2 linked regions of the Lewinella sp. 4G2 genome follow. The protein of the gene in region 1 interacts with the protein of each later gene in a pairwise test. Links are inferred from orthologs where the notes say so. Each region holds a gene or a part of one and is shown in the gene's direction. Other genes may lie near its edges. The genes, in order: gyrA and gyrB.

Evidence for each region.
Region 2: the proteins of gyrA (region 1) and gyrB interact in binary tests that used the Escherichia coli proteins (3 or more experiments, as listed by UniProt). The link is inferred for Lewinella sp. 4G2 from one-to-one orthologs.

Annotation. Positions count from the first base shown.
Region 1 is NZ_LVWJ02000014.1:3,753,164-3,756,619, forward strand. The notes cover bases 269-3,399. They hold gyrA (DNA gyrase subunit A), read left to right. Parts: upstream 269-611; coding sequence 612-3,188; downstream 3,189-3,399. In the rest of the region: A3850_RS15395 (lipopolysaccharide assembly protein LapB), read left to right, coding at 3,424-3,456. UniProt on the Escherichia coli protein: A type II topoisomerase that negatively supercoils closed circular double-stranded (ds) DNA in an ATP-dependent manner to maintain chromosomes in an underwound state.
Region 2 is NZ_LVWJ02000014.1:1,373,117-1,376,432, forward strand. The notes cover bases 132-3,122. They hold gyrB (DNA topoisomerase (ATP-hydrolyzing) subunit B), read left to right. Parts: upstream 132-640; coding sequence 641-2,605; downstream 2,606-3,122. Other genes in these bases: A3850_RS06730 (Uma2 family endonuclease), read left to right, coding at 132-353. Also shown: more of A3850_RS06730, read left to right, coding at 1-131. UniProt on the Escherichia coli protein: DNA gyrase negatively supercoils closed circular double-stranded DNA in an ATP-dependent manner to maintain chromosomes in an underwound state.

The DNA of each region.
Region 1 (3,456 bases):
AGCGCCTTTGAGTTGGGAGTTATCTGGTCCAAACCGTGAGCCGGTTTCTACGATCTAGGTTATCACTTTCACCTACATGATGAGAGACTAAAAGGTAACCAGCGGACAGATGGTATTTTATCAGAAACTCCTATCAACTCCGAGCAGTAGCTCTTTATGCAAATTCCAGGCTGTTGAATAATTCCATGCCTCGCGCATGCTCCACTTTAGTCTCTGCCCATCTAAGCATAACTATTTCATAATCAGCTTAATGCGTCATCCTCAAAACCGACATCAATAGAGAAATCCAGTTCCTCTCGAATAAAATTTCGGGACCGAGTCAGATGGATAAAAGTTGTCCTTTTTAGCTACCTCAATTACAGCCATTTCAGTGGGCTTTTAAGCCCCGTAAATCCTTCGTTTTTAGGGCGCTACTTTGTATCTTCGCGAGTATTGTTCAAGGGGGTGGCGATGCCACTTTTTTGGGCGCTGCCGCAGGTGCAAAGCCGGTAGGTAGCACGCATTAGGATCGACCTTTTGTCAGCTGGGAACGGCGGTTTACTTGCCCTCTTCCCCGGCACCTGCGACAGCGCAGAATTAGGTTGATGATTTACTGACTTAGATACCAAATTATGGCAGAGAAGCAACGGATCATTCCGGTCAATATTGAGGACCAGATGAAATCCGCCTACATCGATTATTCGATGTCGGTAATCGTAAGCCGCGCCCTTCCGGACGTTCGCGACGGACTTAAACCGGTACACCGGCGGGTCCTTTTTGGCATGAACGAACTGGGCGTGAGTTTTAGAAGCTCCCACAAAAAATCCGCCCGTATTGTCGGGGAAGTGCTGGGTAAGTATCACCCCCACGGTGATAGCTCCGTGTACGACACGATGGTGCGAATGGCCCAGGATTGGTCCCTGCGCTATCCCCTAGTGGACGGGCAGGGTAACTTCGGCTCTATGGATGGCGACTCCCCCGCCGCCATGCGTTACACCGAGGCCCGCCTGGAAAGAATTGCCGATAGCCTACTCGGTGACCTCGACAAGGATACCGTGGACTACCAATTCAACTTCGACGATACGTTGAAGGAGCCAACCGTCCTACCAACGAAGATCCCCAACCTACTGGTGAATGGTGCCTCCGGTATCGCAGTAGGTATGGCCACCAACATGTTACCCCACAACCTGAATGAGGTGGTGGACGGCATCGTTGCCACCGTCGATAAGCCGGACATCTCGATCGATGAGTTGATGCACTACATCAAAGGCCCGGACTTCCCGACCGGTGGCATCATCTACGGCGTGGATGGCGTTCGTGAAGCATTCGAAACTGGCCGCGGCCGGGTCGTGCTCCGAGGTCGGGCCGAAGTGGTGGTTGATAATGACGATCGGGAAACGATCATCATTAGTGAAATCCCCTACCAGGTCAACAAGTCCGTACTCGTTGCGAAGATCGCCGAACTGGCGAACGAAGGCAAAGTAGAAGGTATCCGGGACGTGCGGGATGAATCCGACCGGGACGGTCTCCGCATCGTTATCGAGATCAAACGGGATGCACTGGGCTCCATCGTCCTCAGCTACCTCTACAAGTACACTCCGCTGCAGACCAGCTACGGCGTCAACAACGTCTGCCTCGTGAAGGGACGGCCGATGACGCTGAACCTGAAGGATCAGATCGAAGAGTTCATCGAGTTCCGCCTGGAGGTTATCCAGCGCCGAACCCAATTTGAACTCAACAAAGCACTCGCCCGGGCCCACATCCTGATCGGCCTCCTGGTTGCCCTGGATTACCTCGACGAAGTAATTGCCTTGATTCGTGCAAGTGCCAACGTAGATGATGCCCGCGACGGCCTCATGCGAGGAGACTTCATCGACGATAAGGATGCCTTCTGGGCGAAGTTCCGCGACCTCGTGGAAGAAGCTCAGACCGATGAGTTGCGCGTAGCGTCCGGGAACGTTCTCAGCGAGGCCCAGGCGAAAGCCATCCTCGAGATGCGCCTGCAAAAATTGACTGGCCTCGAACTGGATAAGATCCGCGCCGAGTACGCCGAGATCCGCGAATTGATCGATGACCTGCGGGACATTTTGGACCGCCCGGAACGTCAGCGCGACATCGTCAAGGAAGAGCTCCTCGACGTGAAGACCCGCTTCGGCGACGAGCGCCGCTCCGAGATCAGCTTGGATACAGCGGACATCTCCATCACGGACATGATCGCCGACGACGACGTTGTTGTTACCATCAGCAAACTGGGCTACATCAAGCGGACGAACGTGGAGGAATACCGCGCTCAGTCTCGCGGAGGCCGGGGCAGCCGCGGCTCCAAGACGCGCGATAAAGATTTTGTCGAACACCTCTTCATTGCGAGTAACCACAACTACCTCCTGCTCTTTACCGATAAGGGTCGTTGCTTTTGGTTGCGCATCTACGAGATCCCCGAAGCGAGCAAGCAAAGTGCGGGCCGCGTGATTCGCAACATCATCGCGATGCCGAAGGACGAAAACGTGCGGGCTTACATCAGCGTGGAGGATCTGACCGACGAGGAATTCCTCAATAGCCACAGCATCATCTTTGCCACCAAACGGGGAATCGTCAAGAAGACCAGTCTGGAAGCTTACAGCCGTCCGCGGACGAATGGCATCAACGCCATTTCCATCAACGAAGGCGACGAACTCCTGGAGGTACGCTTGACGACTGGCAATAGCCATGTTTTCCTAGCTAGCCGTAAAGGCCAGGCTATCCACTTCGAGGAGGAGAAGGTGCGGCAAATGGGTCGAAACGCCGCCGGTGTTCGGGGCATTAGCCTCCAAGGTGCCGAGGACGAGGTCGTCGGAATGGTGACCATCGACCACGAACAGGACCAGGATAAAACCATCCTGGTCGTGAGTGCTAACGGTATCGGCAAACGAAGTAACTGGGATGACTACCGCATCACCAACCGTGGTGGCAAGGGTGTTCGGACCATGAAAGTGACCGACAAAACCGGTGAATTGGTGGCCCTGAAAGCCGTCAATGAGGAAGATGACCTGATGATCACGAACCGCTCTGGTATCGTCATTCGGACGGGCATCGATTCCCTTCGCGTAATGCGGCGTGACACCCAGGGTGTCCGCCTGATCAACATCGAAAAGGGGGATAGCATCTCTGACGTCGCCGTGGTCCGCAACGATGGTGAAGTCCCGGAAGACGCCGTTGGCGAAGAGGAGTAGGTCAACTCGGCGGCTCCCGCTGAATGACTACTGCTGGCCAATAGCCATAGATTTTGAACCTGAAGCCCCTTTCCCGATTTATTCCGGTGAAGGGGCTTTCTCGTACGGGCATTGAATTTTAAGCCCACGTTAACGACATTTGCTCCCGTAATTAACGTTTTCGCGTTACCCTTGCGGCCAACAATACGTCTGTAAGGGCGAAACGAAACAACTCGTAAACCAACTAATGCAAATCATGCAAAGAATTATTCTCAGTATGCTCGTCGCG
Region 2 (3,316 bases), 2.4 Mb from region 1 along the record:
TTCCATTACCACCTGACTCAGAGCCAGAACCAGACTTTTTGATTGCCAAAAGGACTCCGAAAGGGATGAAGTCCCGCCATCCGCTAGTGACGGAAACTCACCTGGTCATTGAAGTTGCCTTTAGTACCCTTGAGTTCGACCGGACCGTGAAAGGTCCACTGTATGCTTCCGCTGGCGTTGCTGAATATTGGATCATCAATTTGCGCGGCCGCAAAATAGAGGTGTACCAATCTCCTAGTACGGATGATGGTACATGGAAAAACAGTCAGATCGTTGATGCGGGCGATACTTTTGAGAGTCCATTTGCCGGCAGCATCCAAGTCAATGATCTGCTGCCAATCATTGGTGAGTAATGCTCACACAATTTCTAGCCCCCTACCTATTCCCCCGCACCTGCGGCAGCGACACGCAGTGAGTCCCGCACTTTGTCGGGGCGCCCAGATTCTTGAAGTAGCGGCAACAGGGCAGCGAATAGGACGTCGAAAGCAGATAGTTTTTACGGGTGATGAAGTCAGCCAGGAAGACCATTTCAGGCAGCCTCGGCAACCTAATATTAGCGGGCCGACCAAAGGCCAAACAAGCCCTTTAGAACGGCCGTTTTTAATAGGTTTTGTGGCATGATTTTTGTACTTTTGTTGCTATGGCAGAACAGAAAAAAGAGGCGCCCAAGGCAAACTACGGCGCGGATAATATTACCGCCCTCGAAGGCCTCGAAGCGGTAAGAAAACGGCCCGGGATGTACATCGGCGGGACGGACACCAAAGGCCTCCACCACCTCGTCTGGGAGGTAGTCGATAACTCCATTGACGAACACGTGGCCGGCTACTGTAGCCGCATCGACGTGGAGATCCTCGAAGACAATTCCATCGCCGTTACGGACGACGGGCGGGGTATCCCCGTAGGCATGCACAAGAAGCTGCAGAAGTCCGCACTGGAAGTCGTCATGACCGTCCTCCACGCCGGTGGTAAGTTTGATAAGGACACCTACAAAGTATCCGGTGGCCTTCACGGCGTCGGGGTAAGTTGTGTGAACGCGCTGAGTAGCTTCCTGGAAGCGAAGGTGCGCCGCGACGGTAAAATCCACCGCCAGACCTACAGCGAGGGTAAACCCCAAACGCCGGTTGAAGTCGTCGGTGAATCCGACAGCACCGGTACGACGATCACCTACAAGCCGGATGGCACCATTTTCGAGACCCTGGTCTACAAGTTCGAGACGCTCGCCAACCGGATGCAGGAATTGGCCTTCCTGAACAGTGGCCTCCACCTCAGCCTGACGGACCACCGCGTCAAAAACGACGACGGCAGCTTCCTGAAAAAGGAATTCTACAGCGAAGGCGGCCTCGCCGAAATGGTGAAGTACCTCGACGACGGCAAGCCCGACCTGATCGAGCAACCCATCTACGTGAAGTCGAAAGAAGACAACGTGGAGGTAGAAGTAGCGATGCAGTACAACACCACCTACCAGGAGAACGTGTACAGCTTCGTCAACAATATCAAAACCCGGGAGGGTGGTACCCACGTGAATGGTTTCCGCCGCGCCGTGAACCGCCTCTTCACGAAATACGGCGACGAGAACGGACTCTTCAAAAAGCTGAAGTTCAAGATCAGCGGCGAAGACTTCCGCGAAGGCCTCACCGCCGTCGTTTCCGTTAAGGTCCCCGAACCCCAGTTCAAGGGCCAGACTAAGGGCGAATTGGGCAACAGCGAAGTAACCGGTATCGTCAGCCGTGCCGTCGGTACGTCCGTCGGCCACTGGCTGGAGGAAAACCCCGTCCAGGCCAAACGAATCATCGATAAGGTGATCATCGCCGCTACGGCCCGCCACGCCGCCCGCAAGGCGCGGGAAATGGTGCAGCGCAAGAACGTCCTCACCGGCACCGGCCTCCCCGGTAAGCTGGCGGATTGCTCCAATAAGGACCCCGAAGGCTCCGAGATTTTCCTCGTCGAGGGAGATTCGGCCGGCGGAACGGCCAAGATGGGCCGTAACCGGAAATTCCAGGCCATCCTCCCACTACGGGGTAAGATCCTCAACGTAGAGAAGGCAATGGAGCACAAGATCTACGAGAATGAGGAGATCAAGAATATGTTTACCGCCCTCGGTGTCCGTATCGAGGAGAACGAATATGGGGAACGTGTTCTGAACCTCGAGAAACTGCGCTACCATAAGATCGTCATCATGTGTGACGCCGATATTGACGGTAGCCACATCGTAACCTTGATCCTGACCTTCTTCTTCCGCTACATGCATAAACTCGTGGAGGAAGGCTACGTCTACATCGCCCAGCCACCGCTCTACCAGGTACGCCGTGGTAACCAGTTCCAGTACTGCTGGAATGAGGACGAGCGCCGCGAAGCCATCGCCCACTACCAAAAGGGAGATGAGACCAAGAAGGTCAAAGTCCAGCGCTACAAAGGTCTCGGTGAAATGAACGCTACCCAACTCTGGGAAACGACCATGGATCCTGATACCCGCATGCTGCAGCAAGTACAGATCGAAGAGTCCTCTGAAGCCGATCGCGTCTTCTCCATGTTGATGGGGGATGAGGTGCCGCCACGCCGCGCCTTCATCGAGGCGAACGCGAAATACGCGAAGGTGGATGTGTAAACAGATCAGACTACCCGTCCCGTAGGGCCGGCCTGAGTAGCGATGGCACACCGTCAGGTGGCCCATTCTACAAGCGAGAGGCCCATCTCTGCAAACGAAAGTTTGGAATCAGGCAACAGAATTATTTCGCAGGAGTAGGGGAGGTTGGGGAGAAGGAGAGGCCTGCGGCGCTGTGTCACGCACGTATTGCAAAGTTGGAGTACACTGTATAGCCTTGGGTTGAATTGGAATGATCTCGCTCCGAGATTTTGTTAACTCAATCAACTCCCTACCCGCCCCGTAGGGCCGGCCTGAGTAGCGGTGGCACACCGTAAGGTGGCCCACTCTACAAGCGAGAGGCCCATCTCTGCAAACGAAAGTTTGGAATCAGGCGACAGAATTATTTCGCAGGAGTAGGGGAGGTTGGGGAGAAGGAGAGGCCTGCGGCGCTGTGTCACGCACGTATTACAAAGAAGGAGTACACTGTATAGCCTTGGGTTGAATTGGAATGATCTCGCTTCGAGATTTTGTTAACTCAATCAACTCCCTACCCGTCCCGAAGGGCCGGCCTGTGTAGCGGTGGCACACCGTTAGTTGGCCCACTCTACATTACCGTGGCCCACCCTATATCGCGGTGGCTAACCCCATCTCGCGGTGGTCCACTCAGCGAGGTTTGCCGAAGGCGAACCATAACCACCATTAAAAAAGAGGGTAGCCACAACCGTGACTACC